DNA from 4 places in the Anoxybacillus sp. ST4 genome. Region 4 is predicted to be linked to each of the others. Evidence: riboswitches for the same ligand, from Rfam matches in the RefSeq annotation. Region 4 holds a riboswitch; each other region holds the start of a gene.
The links. A riboswitch is a leader RNA that binds a small molecule or an ion and turns the genes downstream of it on or off. The one in region 4 is predicted to bind cobalamin.
Positions count from the first base shown of each region.

Region 1: another riboswitch for cobalamin. It lies ahead of K1I44_RS05910 ((2Fe-2S) ferredoxin domain-containing protein); the one in region 4 lies ahead of K1I44_RS00570 (ABC transporter substrate-binding protein).
Region 2: another riboswitch for cobalamin. It lies ahead of metE (5-methyltetrahydropteroyltriglutamate--homocysteine S-methyltransferase); the one in region 4 lies ahead of K1I44_RS00570 (ABC transporter substrate-binding protein).
Region 3: another riboswitch for cobalamin. It lies ahead of K1I44_RS02335 (ribonucleoside-diphosphate reductase subunit alpha); the one in region 4 lies ahead of K1I44_RS00570 (ABC transporter substrate-binding protein).

Region 1 is NZ_JAHZOE010000005.1:111,699-115,357, reverse strand. Features, by position in the region: gene K1I44_RS05915 (LacI family DNA-binding transcriptional regulator) at 1-958, shown strand, start outside; cobalamin riboswitch at 1,044-1,224, shown strand; gene K1I44_RS05910 ((2Fe-2S) ferredoxin domain-containing protein) at 1,406-1,771, shown strand; gene K1I44_RS05905 (energy-coupling factor ABC transporter permease) at 1,768-2,520, shown strand; gene K1I44_RS05900 (energy-coupling factor ABC transporter substrate-binding protein) at 2,517-2,786, shown strand; gene K1I44_RS05895 (CbiQ family ECF transporter T component) at 2,779-3,489, shown strand; gene K1I44_RS05890 (energy-coupling factor ABC transporter ATP-binding protein) at 3,473-3,659, shown strand, end outside.
Region 2 is NZ_JAHZOE010000034.1:8,310-11,968, reverse strand. Features, by position in the region: gene metE (5-methyltetrahydropteroyltriglutamate--homocysteine S-methyltransferase) at 1-1,786, opposite strand, end outside; cobalamin riboswitch at 1,928-2,117, opposite strand; gene K1I44_RS13645 (IS66 family transposase) at 2,694-3,113, shown strand; gene K1I44_RS15620 (hypothetical protein) at 3,116-3,409, opposite strand.
Region 3 is NZ_JAHZOE010000002.1:25,704-29,362, reverse strand. Features, by position in the region: gene K1I44_RS02340 (cytochrome d ubiquinol oxidase subunit II) at 1-1,019, shown strand, start outside; cobalamin riboswitch at 1,114-1,312, shown strand; gene K1I44_RS02335 (ribonucleoside-diphosphate reductase subunit alpha) at 1,427-3,659, shown strand, end outside.
Region 4 is NZ_JAHZOE010000001.1:96,026-99,684, reverse strand. Features, by position in the region: gene K1I44_RS00580 (response regulator transcription factor) at 1-384, shown strand, start outside; gene K1I44_RS00575 (ATP-binding protein) at 381-2,144, shown strand; cobalamin riboswitch at 2,212-2,403, shown strand; gene K1I44_RS00570 (ABC transporter substrate-binding protein) at 2,523-3,479, shown strand; gene K1I44_RS00565 (FecCD family ABC transporter permease) at 3,445-3,659, shown strand, end outside.

The DNA.
Region 1 (3,659 bases), on a different contig from region 4:
TCCGCGCATTAGTGAAAAGACGAAGAAAAAAGTGCGCGAAGCGATGAAAGAGCTCGGCTATCATCCGAATTTTATCGCCCGCAGTTTAGCAAATAAATCGACGCAAGTGATCGGCTTAATTATGCCAAGCTCAGCCGATAAAGCGTTTCAAAACCCGTTTTTCCCAGAAGTCATTCGCGGCATTAGCAAAGCGGTGCATGATCGACAATATGCGTTGCAGTTGTCGACAGGGGAGACGGAAGCGGAAATTTATGAAGGCGTCGTCCATATGGTGCAAGGAAAACGCGTCGATGGGGTCATTTTGCTGTATTCGCGCGCGAACGATAAAATTATGGCGTATTTACAAAAAGAAGACGTGCCGTTTGTCGTCATCGGTAAACCGCATAAAAAAGCGGAGCAAATTACGCACGTTGATAACGATAACGTTCGCGCCGCGCGCGAGGCGACGGAATATTTAATTGAGCTCGGTCATGAACGCATCGCTTTTGTCGGAGGAAATGTAAATCTCATCGTGACGATGGATCGTTTGCGCGGATATGAAAAAGCATTGAAATCGGCTAGTCTTTCGTATCGAAAAGATTACATCGTGCATGAAGAATTTTTAAAAGAAGGCGGCCAAGAGGCGATGAAAGGGTTGCTTTCATTGAAAGAACCGCCAACTGCGCTCGTTGTCGCCGACGATTTGATGGCGCTCGGTGTGTTAAATACGCTTGCGGAAATGGGGTTAAGCGTACCAGCCGATTTGTCGATCGTGAGCTTTAACAACGTGCTTTTATCAGAAATTTCCCGTCCGCCATTAACATCGGTAGACATTAACATTTTCCAGCTCGGCTTTGAAGCAGCAAGAAATTTAATTCAACAAATCGAAAACCCGAATGAGCCAATTAAACGCATCATTATTCCGCATACGCTCGTCAAACGGTTTTCGTGCGATTATTACAAAGCACCTTCTGAATAGGAAGGTGCTCTTTTTTTATAAACAGGCTAGGCGAGAAGAAAAAAATGGTGTATTATATTCTTAACATTTACGCTCTTTGAAAAATATATACGATGAGCAAGTACGGTGCATACGTCCGTATGCTTAAAAGGGAAGAACGGTGCAAAGCCGTCGCGGTACCCGCCACTGTGATGGGGAGTTTCGTTGCAATATGCCACTGATTTTTGGGAAGGCGCAACGAAATGATGAACCTAAGCCAGGAGACCTGCCTGCTTGCGATACGTCGGCTGCCTACGGGAATATAGGTGGACGTGCGGAGACGATGGAAAGCAACGGTTGTGAATACATGATAAGAAATCGCCATAAGAGATACAACGGTTGTGAATGCATGATTGTTTGAATATTTCGTTTTTTTCTGCACCTCTACCTAGAGGTGCTTTTTTATTTTGGAAAAAAGGGGCGACATATATGGCAACATGGAATTTACAAGGAACGACACATCACGTGCTTATTTGCAACGGAGGAAGCTGCATGAGAAAAGGAGGAGAAGAGGTGACGCAAGCGATTCGCGATGAAATTGATCGGTTGCAGTTACATGGGCGCGTTCATACGACGCGTACACGATGCAACGGTCGCTGCGAAGATGCATGTGTCGTCATCGTTTATCCAGAAGGTGTTTGGTATCGTACGATTGATGAACAAATAGGGAGGGACATTGTACGCAATCATGTACGTGACGGGAACATATTGCGCGATTACGTCACGTATACGTATGAACATACAGAATTTGTTATGCCCGAACATAGCGTTGCGACAAGGGGGAAAGAAAAATGAAGCGAAACGCATGGTGGATCGTTTGTACATGCTTGACTGTCTACGTTTTATTTGCGCTTTCACCTTCAGTATATGCGATGCACATTATGGAAGGATTTTTACCTTGGCATTGGGCGCTCGTTTGGTGGTTGTTATTTTTGCCATTTTTCTTCGTCGGTTTACGGACGATGACGCGCATCGTAAAACAACAGCCGGAAATGAAAATGTTGCTTGCGCTAGCGACCGCATTTACATTCGTTCTTTCCGCTTTAAAAATTCCATCTGTCACAGGAAGCAGCTCGCATCCGACAGGGACAGGCCTCGGTGCGCTGTTATTTGGGCCGTTCGTCATGACGGTCATCGGTACGGCTGTGTTAATGTTTCAAGCATTATTGCTTGCGCATGGTGGATTGACAACGCTCGGTGCAAATGCGTTTTCGATGGCGGTTATCGGTCCGTTTGTAGCGTACGTGTTGTTTGTTGCATGCCAAAAGCTTCGCATTTCGATGCGCCTTTCTGTTTTTGTGGCGGCGATGTTTGCCAATTTAGCTACGTATGTGATGACATCGATACAACTTGCGCTAGCATTTCCAGACGCAACAGGCGGGGTATGGGGGGCGTTCTTAAAGTTTGCTTCTATTTTTGCTGTCACTCAAATACCGCTTGCAATTACCGAAGGGCTTCTGACTGTTGTTGTGTGGAATTTTTTACATACGTACACGAAACAAGAATTAAATATATTGCAACAGAAAGGGGCGTCTGTTGAATGAACAATCGACTATTGCTTTTCCTTGCCGCACTTTTGATCGTTTTGCCGCTCGTCGTTGTAAAACATACGGAGTTTGCTGGGGCGGATGCGCTTGCGGAGGAGATGATTCAACAACTTGCGCCCAATTATGAACCGTGGTTCGATGTGTTTTTTGAACCGCCCGGCGGGGAAGTAGAAACGTTGCTATTTTCATTGCAGGCGGCAATTGGAGCGGGAGTGATTGGCTACATTATCGGCTTGTATAGAGGGCGAAAACGAAATGGTTAGCTGGCTTGACGAATGGGCGTATCGCAATCAGCTTTCGAAACTTCGGGCGACATTTAAACTGACATTTTCATTTATTTTGCTTATATGGGCGATGATTGGAACGAATGCTGGTCGTTTTTTCATTGTTGGATGGATGCTTACTTGGCTTATTGTTTATGCACGCTTACCATGGCATGTTTGTTTGCGTGTTTGTTTGCTTATGGCGCTCGTTATTCTTTGGAGTAGCGCACCGCTCCTTTTTTCACTTGATGGTGCTGTTGTGGACGTTTCATATGTAGGTACGATTTGGTTACGAGCGTTTACATGCTCGCTCGTTCTCTTTTTTCTTGCCGCAACAACGCCATTTTTTCGCTTGGCATGCGCACTACAAACATTGCGCATCCCGCGTGTACTAATAGAGCTTCTATTGTTAACGTATCGTTTCATTTTCATGTTGGAAAAGGCAGCAAGAGAGCTGTTTGTGACGGTGCGCGTGAGACAAGGGGAACGAAATTGGCGGATCGCTTCACTTGCTGTTGCACAATTGTTACGCCACACATTGCATCAATATGAGGCGATGGTCATTGCGCAACGAGCGCGCCACGTCTCTTTTACAGTTCCGCGGTGCACGGACGAGCAATTGCCAAAAAGGTATGTCATTGAAGCATCGCTTGGCATCGTTGTTTTGTTTATCGTGGAGGGGTTATATGCTGCAGTTTCATGATGTTCACTATACGTACCGAAATGGTGCGCACGTCTTAAAAGGAGTATCGCTTACGATCGAACGTGGAAAAAAATATGCATTGATCGGAAAAAACGGTTGTGGAAAAACAACATGGTTGCTTCATACAAACGGCATTTATCGCCCAACAAAAGGGGAGGTGTATTGGGAAG
Region 2 (3,659 bases), on a different contig from region 4:
ATGCTGGCTCATCGACTTGAATGATGCGTATTCCTTCTTTTTCTAACTGCAGCACTTCTTCACGCATCGCAAGAGCGAGCTGAATGAGCACACGTTTCCGTGAAATATCGTTGCGAACGAACGACCAGTTTAAAATAGTTACTGGTCCTGTTAACATTCCTTTCACAGGTTTAGTCGTTAATGATTGGGCATATACTGTTTCTTCTATGGTCATCGGTTGTTGATAGGCAATATCGCTAAAAATAATAGGTGGGCGCACACAACGTGATCCATATGATTGCACCCAACCGTTTGTTGTGCATGCCATCCCTTGTAGTTTTTCGCCAAAAAACTCGACCATGTCTGTGCGCTCGAATTCGCCATGGACAAGTACATCGAGCTGTAGTTGTTCCTGAATATCGATCCATTTTTCAATTTCTTTCTTGATAAACGATTTGTACCTTTCGTCTTTCCACTCCCCCTTTTTCCATTTCATCCGAGCTTGGCGCACGTCGCTCGTTTGTGGAAAACTGCCAATTGTCGTTGTCGGCAAAAGTGGAAGCTGCAAATGGGCTCGTTGTGCTTTTTGTCTTTCGCTGTAAGATGTTCGGTTTAATGGAACGGTTGTGATATCGTCTGTTTGTTTAGATTGACGGAACTTGGAAAAATAAACGGTTGTTTGTTCATCGTATTTGATTAGCTCGTCGATCGTTACGTTTCCTTTCATATGCTCTGTCAACATACGTATTTCATCTAATTTTTCATCCGCAAATGATAAAGTACTAGCAAGTTCTGTTGGTAACGTATGTTCATGTTTTGTTGTGACAGGGACATGTATTAAGCTGCAAGACGGTTGAATGATCAGTTGTTCAGAAACGCCTGCTAAATGATGAAGGAGCTTCGCTTTTTGCACAAGCGAACTTTTCCATACATTTCGGCCGTCGACAATACCAGCAACTAATATTTTATCTTTCGGAAATCCGTAAGTATTTATGTCTTCCATGTTTTCGCCATCATCATGAACAAAATCAAGCCCAATGCCTGCGACAGGCAAAGCAACAACTTCACGGTAATGAGATACGCTAGCAAAATACGTTTGTAAAATAATATTTATGTTCGGTATATCGCGGTGAAAAACGTTGTATACATGATGAAATGCGTTGATGATATCATCGTCTATATCTTGAACGAGAATCGGTTCATCCATTTGTACGAACGACACTCCAGCCTCACCTAGTTGTTTTAACAATTCCACATAAACAGGAACTAAGTGTGCAAGATGCTTTCGCCATTCGTTGCGATCGTATTGTTTCGAAAGTAAAAGAAATGTAATCGGTCCAAGTAACACAGGCTTTGCTTCAATATGGAACGTTTCTTTTATTAGTTTGTATTCTTTCAATAGCCGATTTTCCACCAATTTCGGCTTAGTTTGCCCGATTTCAGGAACGATGTAGTGATAATTTGTATTAAACCATTTCGTCATTTCAAGGGCATGTTGTCCGTTCGTGCCACGCGCCATCGCAAAGTATTGCTCTAGCGGATTAACTATTTGTTTGAATCGCTCTGGAATATATCCGAACATAAATGCTGTATCTAACACGTGATCGTATAAGGAAAAATCTCCGATCGGAATGAGATCAATTCCTTTCTCGACTTGTTTGCGAATCGAATCAAGTCGAATCGTTTCCATCGTTTTTGTGAACTGCTCTTCGTTCATTTGCCCATTCCAAAAAGATTCTAATGCTTTTTTCCATTCCCTCTTTTCTCCAATACGTGGATATCCTACATTCGAACTGTAGATTAACATATACAAGCACCTCCAGTTATTTTATCCCAATCAAGCAGAAAAACCCCCTTCCAAACAGAAGGAGGGCATAGCTAACTCGTATTGAGATACGTGAAGTGCCTCAACATCATATGTCCTCACTCCTCCCTATGACGCGTAGGTCGTAAGTGCATACAACAGGCAGGTCTCCTGACTTAGCTTCATCGCCGTTTATCTCCTTCCCATTTCGCGTGAAACAGTGGATGATGATAAACAGCTCTGCATCACAGTGGCGCGACCGTGTTGGATTTTCACCAAACTTCCCTTTTAAGATTCACAGCATGTGTGAACCACCTGTTGCGTGAACTTATTATTTTGTTGTATAAAATTCAGAATAAACGAACTTTTTGTTTTTTTCAACTGAAATATTTTCTCGTGTGGAGTTTTGAGAGATGTAACGCCGTAGGTAACTATTCAGCCTCCAACTAGAGAAAGTTAGAAAGATACGTTTAAAACTTTCTATTTCCTGTCTAAAGGTATCACTAATCGACAGGAGAGGTGAAGACGATGAAAGAAGAATAAATTCTAGCCGTGTATCATCAAGGACCTAAAGCTGTTGTGTAATTAGTCAAAACATTAATGAATCAAATCGAACAATTACAATAACGGGGGCGAGTAGTTGGACGCACGAAAAAAACAGTACTAACAGCTATTTGTCGCCTTCTTCCGATCCGTTTCGTCCTTCGAACCTCCTTGCGGAAGAAAACAGGCAAGCGCCCAGGTGGACAGATCGGACATCGGAGGTATATGCTCCAAAAGGTGGCTAACCCGCACCATATCGTTGTACACCGAGTAACCCAATGCCAAGGATGCGTGCGGGGCATCGCTAGAACAGGTGCCGGTCCATCAATGCCTTACCCGACAAGTATGGGACTTTCCAACTTTGCCGATGGAAGTCACCCAGCAAGAATGTGAAGTCAAGTTTTATCACCATTGTCATCGTCTTCACCAAGCGGAGTTTCCTGTCCGCGTCACGAACCCAGTACAATATGAACTAAGAGTCAAAGCACTGCTTGTTTATCTCACAAAATATCAATTGCTTCCTTATCACCAGACGGCAGAGCTCATTAAAGATGTTGTTAGTCATTGGATCAGCGAAGGGACGCTGGTAAAGATCAACCGGGAAGCCGGCGAATGTCTGGCCGACATTCGTCCCCTTTTTCATAAGGTGTTGTTGGTTTCTCGCGTTCTTCACGTAGATGAAATAGGCTTTCAGTTGCAGGGAAAACGAAACTGCTTCATGTCACAAGTAACGATCAAGCGAGTGGTATGCCTACCATCCAAAACGGGGCAAGGAAGTGATGAATAACATTAGGTTTCTTCCCTTTTACGAGTGAACGATGATGCATGACGTATGGAAGCCGTATTTTCGGTATCTCCAAGCTCAACATGCGTTGTGCAACTCCCATCTTCTCTTTGAACTTCAAGTGATATGGGAGCTCCATGAACATGGATGGGCGAAAGACCTGATGGATCTTCTTCTCGAGATGAAGCAGGAGGTGGACCAGACTGGCGGATGATTGAGCGGCGAACGGGTTCGGCAGTATCGAAGATATGAGCGTTTCCTTCGTCATGGCGCTGGCCTACTGGATCTTGCTTCTCCAAAAAGGAGGCTCCCGAACGGGTAGCAAAGCAGCCTGAAAGTTGCTTGATCGGCTACAGAAATATCAAGCCGAAGTCTCCGTTTCTTTCGTGATTCTCATGTTCCCTGTGGCAATAACTAGGTAGAACGGGATTGTAGATGGCCAAGATTAAGCAGTGTATTTCCGGCACCTTTCGTAGAGAAGAAGATGTACACGTCTTTGGTCTTGTGCGTAGCATCATCTCCACGATCAAAAAACCGAAGAAACGAGTA
Region 3 (3,659 bases), on a different contig from region 4:
CTATTTCGATTTTATGGGGATTTATTTTTATTTACGCAGTCATGGCGACAATGGACTTTGGAGCTGGCTTCTGGTCGATGATCTACATTCATCGCCCGCAGACGAAAGCTACAAAAATCGCCAATAGATATTTGTCTCCGACATGGGAAGTAACAAACGTATTTATCGTTGCTATCGTCGTGGCACTCGTCAGCTTTTTCCCAGGGGCAACGTTTATACTCGGGACGATTTTACTCATACCCGGCAGCATCATTTTACTTTTGCTTACCGTTCGTAGCGCCTTTCTCGTTTTTTCGCACGTTGCTCCTAAGTATGAAAAAGTGCTTGTTTACATTTCTGGTATGAGCGGCTTATTGATCCCTGCGTTTTTAATTAGTGTCTTGCCGATTACACACGGATCTTTCGTCGAAACAATAGATGGCGTCAGTCGTCTTCGCCTTGATCGCTTATTTACAAGCCCGCATGAATATGCGTTTATCGCTTTTGCGATTACGAGTACACTTTTTCTTTCTTCCCTTTTGCTTGCGGATTACTCAAACGAAGCTAACGAAGCAGAAGCATATGCAATTTATCGGCGAGATGCACTGATTATCGGACCGTTTGCCCTTCTTTCTTCGCTGTTCATTATGGTCACGATGCGACATGAAGCACGTTGGTTATACGACGGAATGATAACGCATTGGCCGTGGCTTGCCGCTTCCGTCGTTCTATTTCTCCTAGCTGGTGCAGCGCTTTTTCTTCCTTCACGGAAGCAGAAAACGGTGCGCGGAATGCCGCGTCTTGCGGTTGTAGCAATTGTATTACAATATTTTTGTGCAAGTTACGCGTACGGGAAAGCCCACTTACCGTATATGATTTATCCAGATGTGACGATCGAATCGGGATTTACGCATCCCAATACGTTTCGCGCCCTTTTCATCACATATATCGTCGGCTTTGCAATTTTATTTCCAGGTTTCATTTATTTTTGGCGTCTGTTTATGAAAGATCGTCGTTATTTAGCAAATGATGAAAAATAATGATTGCAAATGTTGAGATTTTTCGCTATAGTTTTAAACGTAAACGTTTTTCATACAACATATTGTGATATATAAACAATATAATAACTATATATTGTAACCAACAAGCAAAGGTGTCCGAACGGACTTAATAGGGAATCTGGTGCGAATCCAGAACTGTCCCCGCAACTGTGTGCGCAGACGAAATGGAAACAACACCACTGTATATGTCAGCTTTTGTGGCGCATATATGGGAAGGAATCCAAAGTAGGATGAAGCGCGAGTCAGGAGACCTGCCTTGCTTGTATCGTTTCATATTCTTCGGGGATTGAGAAGATGAAACGATGGTGAAAGCGTGCCTTTTTCCATCGTTTCATCCGCTCAACAAAAGCGGATGTTTTTTATTTTATAAGGGGAAGGGATTTTACATGATGCACATAAAAGAACGAACTGAAGTAAATGAAGAAACGATTCGCACACTATTGTCTCATATTTTCAAAGACTTTCCACACTTATCGAGTGAGCGGTACATCGAGCGTACCGTGCGTGCACTTGCGCACACACGAAAATACGACGACATGATGAACAAACTCATTTTAAATGCACTTGATGAAATCACCGTCGAACAACCAGATTGGACATTTGTAGCGGCTCGCCTCTATTTACAACAACTATACGATGAAGCAGCTACAAACCGCGGCTACAATGCATCCGAAACATACCGCTACTTTTATGAATTGCAAACAACGCTCTGCGATTTTGGCATTTACGATTCATTTTTACTTGAACAATATACGAAAGAGGAGTTACAAGAAGCGAGCGCATGGATCGATCCGAAAAAAGATGAACGATTTACATATATCGGCTTAAAAACATTAGTTGATCGTTATTTAGCAAAAGGCTACAATGGTGAGATTTACGAATTGCCACAAGAGCGCTTTTTAACGATTGCACTAACACTCATGGCTAACGAAAAGAAAGAAAAGCGCATGGAACTTGTAAAAGAAGCGTATTGGGCATTATCTAATCAATATATGACAGTAGCGACACCAACGTATGCAAACGCAGGAAAGTCTTATGGACAGCTTTCAAGCTGCTTTATTGATACAGTCGATGACAGTCTTATTGGCATTTACGAATCGAATACAGACGTTGCACGCCTATCTAAAGGCGGCGGTGGAATTGGTGTGTATTTAGGGAAAATTCGTGCAAGAAATTCTGATATTAAAGGATTTAAAGGTGTATCATCTGGTGTCATTCCGTGGATGCGACAATTAAATAATACAGCGGTATCCGTAGACCAATTAGGAACACGTCAAGGTTCGATTGCCGTCTATTTAGACGTTTGGCATAAAGACATTTTCTCTTTTTTAGATGCGAAGCTGAACAATGGCGATGAGCGACAAAAATGCCATGACTTATTTTACGGTGTATGCATTCCTGATTTATTTATGGAGCAAGTCGAAAAACGTGGTGATTGGTATTTATTCGACCCGCATGAAGTGAAACAAGTGATGGGTTGGAAAGACAAAGACGGAAACCCATTAGGACTTGAAGATTTTTACGATGAACAACGTGGTTCAGGCTCATTCCGAGAAAAATACGAAGAATGTGTCAACCATCCTGACTTGAGTAAAGAGCGTGTACCTGCCATTGAAATTATGAAACGTATCATGAAATCACAATTAGAAACAGGAACGCCGTATATGTTTTATCGCGACGAAGCGAATCGCATGAACCCAAATAAACATGCAGGAATGATTTATTCGTCTAATTTGTGCACCGAAATTATGCAAAATATGTCAGCTACTACAGTAACAAAAGAATACACACAAGATGGAGAAATTATTGTCCATAAAAAACCGGGCGACTTTGTCGTATGTAACTTATCAAGCATTCATTTAGCTCGTGCGGTACAAGACGATGTATTAGAGCGGTTGATTCCTATTCAAGTTCGCATGTTAGATAACGTCATCGACTTAAACGAAAACCGCATCGAAGTGTTACAGGCGGTCATAACGAACAAAAAATATCGAGCAATTGGTCTAGGAGCGTTCTCATGGCATCATTTATTAGCGTTAAAAGGCATCAAGTGGGATAGTGAAGAAAGCGTTCAATTTGCTGATAAATTATTTGAGAAAATCGCTTATCTCACAATCAAGGCAAGCATGGAATTAGCGAAAGAAAAAGGAGCGTATCCTGCTTTCGAAGGCTCGGATTGGCATACAGGCACATACTTTGAACTTCGTGGTTATACATCGCATGATGAGTTAGATTGGGACGATTTAAAACAACAAGTCATGGAGCACGGTGTACGAAACGGCTATTTAATGGCACCCGCACCGAATGCTTCGACTTCCGTTTTAGCAAACGGAACAGCGTCATGCGACCCTGTATTTAACCGTTTATATTTTGAAGAAAAAAAGAATTATAAAATTCCGGTGACTGTACCTGATTTATGTGCCAAAACGTATTGGTATTACGATAACGCTTACGAAGTGGATCAAAAAATGAGCATTCGTCAAAATGCAGCGCGACAAAAACATGTCGATCAGTCTTTAAGCTTTAATTTATATGTATACAACACAATTAAAGCAAAAGATCTTCTTGACTTGCACTTAACCGCATGGAAAGAACGATTGAAATCGACATATTACGTTC
Region 4 (3,659 bases):
GTGCTCCGCGTGAAAGCGCTGCTTCGCCGTACAGCGAACTCTCCATATGTAACAACGGATACGACAGCACGAGATGTGCTCGTATTTCCTCATTTAACAATTGACCATGATGCGCATCGGGTGACAGCAGATGGGCATGAAGTTAGCTTAACTCCGAAAGAGTACGAGTTGCTTCATTTTTTAGCGAAGTCACCAGATAAAGTGTTTGATCGCGAGCAATTGTTAAAAGAAGTATGGCATTACGAATTTTTTGGTGATTTACGAACAGTTGATACGCATGTCAAACGGTTGCGCGAAAAGTTAAATAAAGTATCGCCAGCAGCAGCGAAAATGATCGTCACCGTTTGGGGCGTTGGGTACAAATTTGAGGTCGTGAATGAATGATGGCACTATGGCGTAGTGTAGTCGGCAAATTATGGCTGACAATTTTATTGCTTGTTGCTTTCGTCCTCTTTATTTTAACCATTTTGTTGCTAAGTTTTTTTGAAAAATATTATTTGGAAAAAACGGGAGAGCAACTCACTCAACAAGCAGTAAAAGTTGCCCGCGTCGTCGCCGAGCATGATGAGCAGTTTGCTCGCTCAATTGCATGGACGATGGTTGATGATGTATCCAAACTAATGATTATTATTGACGATCGTCATTATTGGTACTCACCAAATGAACAGCTCGTTGATTTGCCGCTTTCGTTTGTTCAACAAGATAAGCAGTTGTCGCGCGTATTTGATGGAAAGAAAGTAGTGAAACGGGCGATGATGCCAAACGAAACGATGCGAAATCGGGTTTATAACGAGTTGTTTATTGTTGGTGTGCCGCTTCGCACATCTGATGGAAACGGTGCTGTGTTCGTATATCAATCGCTAAAAGCTGTAGAAGAAACGACAAAACAAACGACGAAGTTTATTTTTCTTGCTGCATTTATTGCTATTGTGTTAACGACGGTATTTGCCTTTTTCTTATCGACAAGAATTACGGCACCGCTTAGAAAAATGAGACAAGTCGCGTTTGAAATGGCGCGCGGAAAATTCGATTCCAAAGTGCCGATCGTCACCCATGATGAAATTGGGGAACTGGCTATGGCGTTTAACCAGATGGGTCGGCAATTACAATTTCATATTAATGCGTTAAATCAAGAAAAAGAGCAACTAGCGAGCATTTTAAGTAGCATGGCAGACGGGGTGATTACACTTAATCGAAATGGCGAAGTGCTTGTTACGAATCCGCCTGCCGACCGCTTTTTGCAAGCTTGGTATTATGAACAAGGGAATCGTGAAGACTTGCTGCCGCTTCCTCCCCAAGTGAATGAACTGTTTACAAAGGCCATCATGGAGGAGAAAGAACAAGCAGCAGAAATTGCTTTACAAGGTCGCAATTGGGTCATTGTTATGACGCCGTTGTACAATGGCAAAGTGATTCGCGGGGCGGTTGCAGTGCTTCGAGATATGACAGAAGAACGCCGGCTCGATAAGTTGCGCAAAGATTTTATCGCCAACGTCTCGCATGAGTTGCGAACGCCAATCGCCATGTTGCAAGGGTATAGTGAAGCCATTGTCGACGACATCGCGGCGACAGATGAAGAAAAGAAAGAATTGGCAAAAGTCATTTATGATGAATCGTTGCGCATGGGTCGCCTCGTTAACGACTTGCTTGATTTAGCGCGTATGGAAGCAGGACATTTAACGCTTCATAAAGAGCGCGTGCCGCTTCGTTCATACACCGAGCGCATCATTCATAAGTTTCAAGCGTTAGCGAAAGAAAAAGGAGTTCGCTTGCTCGTGGACATAAATGAAGAATTTGTCGTGTTGCTTGACCCTGACCGTATCGAACAAGTGCTGACGAATTTAATTGATAATGCTCTTCGTCACACAGATGACGGTGGGGAAGTTCGTGTCATAGTCGATGGGGACGAAGAGGCGGTGCGCATTTCTGTTCGAGACTCAGGCTCTGGCATTGCTGAAGAAGATTTGCCGTTCGTGTTTGAGCGCTTTTACAAAGCGGATAAAGCACGTACACGCGGTCGCTCTGGCACAGGATTAGGTCTTGCGATTGCGAAAAACATCGTTGAGGCGCATAAAGGAACGATCGCCGTTCATAGTAAGCTCGGCGAAGGAACGATGTTTACATTTACACTTCCATTGAAATAGAAAATTTTTGTTGTCATAAGCGATGTTTTCGGCTATGATAGAAACGTAAAAATTGTTCGACAATTGTATACGTTCGTTGCAAAAAGGTGTCGAATGGGAAACCTAGTAGACTTAATAGGGAATCTGGTGCAAGTCCAGAACTGTCCCCGCAACTGTAAATGCTGACGAAATGAAGGACGCCACTGTACAATTCGTATGGGAAGGCTTCAAAGTAGGATGACGCATAAGTCAGTAGACCTGCCTTTTTGCATCGTCATTCGCGTCTTCGGGGAGTGAGACGTCGAAACGACAAAGGTGACGGTTGTCTTTTGTTGTTTCCAGCTCATTCCATTCGGGGTGAGCTTTTTATTTTTATATACATAAAGAGGGGGAAAAACGATGAAAAAGTGGAAACAGTATGTATGGCTTTTGGTGCTCGTGCTGACGCTCGGATTAGCGGCGTGCGCGAATAACGCAGAGCCGGCAAAAGAGACAAAGCAAGAGGAGAAAGTAGCGGAGGTCGCATTTCCTGTCACAGTAAAAGATGCGTTTGGTGACGTGACGATTGAAAAGGAGCCAGCGAAGATCGTTTCGCTTATCCCGAGCAATACAGAAATTGCGTATGCGTTAGGACTTGGTGACAAAATCGTTGGTGTAAGCGATTTTGATAACTATCCGGAAGATGTGAAAAATAAAGAAAAAATCGGCGACATGGAGTTTAATGTTGAAAAAATTATCGCACTTCAGCCGGACGTTGTGCTTGCACACGCGTCAAGTGCACATAACTCTGAAGAAGGATTAAAACAATTGAAAGATGCGGGCATTACAGTCATTGTTGTGCCAAATGCTACATCGTTGAATGACGTGTATGCTTCCATTGAACTAATCGGTAAAGCGACAGGGAAAACGAAAGAAGCATCGGACGTTGTGAAACAAATGAAGCAAAAAATCGATGCCATTGCTGAAAAAGCAAAAGAGGTGAAAGAAGAAGCAACCGTTTGGATCGAAGTCTCGCCTGCACCAGAAATTTATACAGCTGGAAAAGGAACATTTATGGATGAAATGTTAGCGATCATTCATGCGAAAAATGCGGCAGGTGATCAAGAAGGATGGCCGATGTTTACAGAAGAAGATGCAGTGGCGTTAAACCCGGATGTCATTATTACGACGTACGGTTATTACACGCCGAACGCAGTTGAGCAAGTGCTCGCTCGCCCAGCATGGAAAGACGTCCCTGCCATTAAAAATAAACGCGTATATGACGTCAATTCGGATTTAGTTTCTCGTCCAGGACCACGTTTAGCTGAAGGGGTCGAAGAAATTGCCAAAGCCGTTTATCCAGACATTTTTCAATAATTACATCGTTGCATCAATCATTGCGATAGCTGCCATATTGTTAGGGATATCGATTGGATCACAATCGATTCCCTTTTCTTCTATATGGGGGACATTGATTCATACACCGACAGTGCCTGCCACCGATTCGCAAATCATTGTTTCGATTCGTCTACCGAGGGTTGTGCTCGCTTTTCTCAT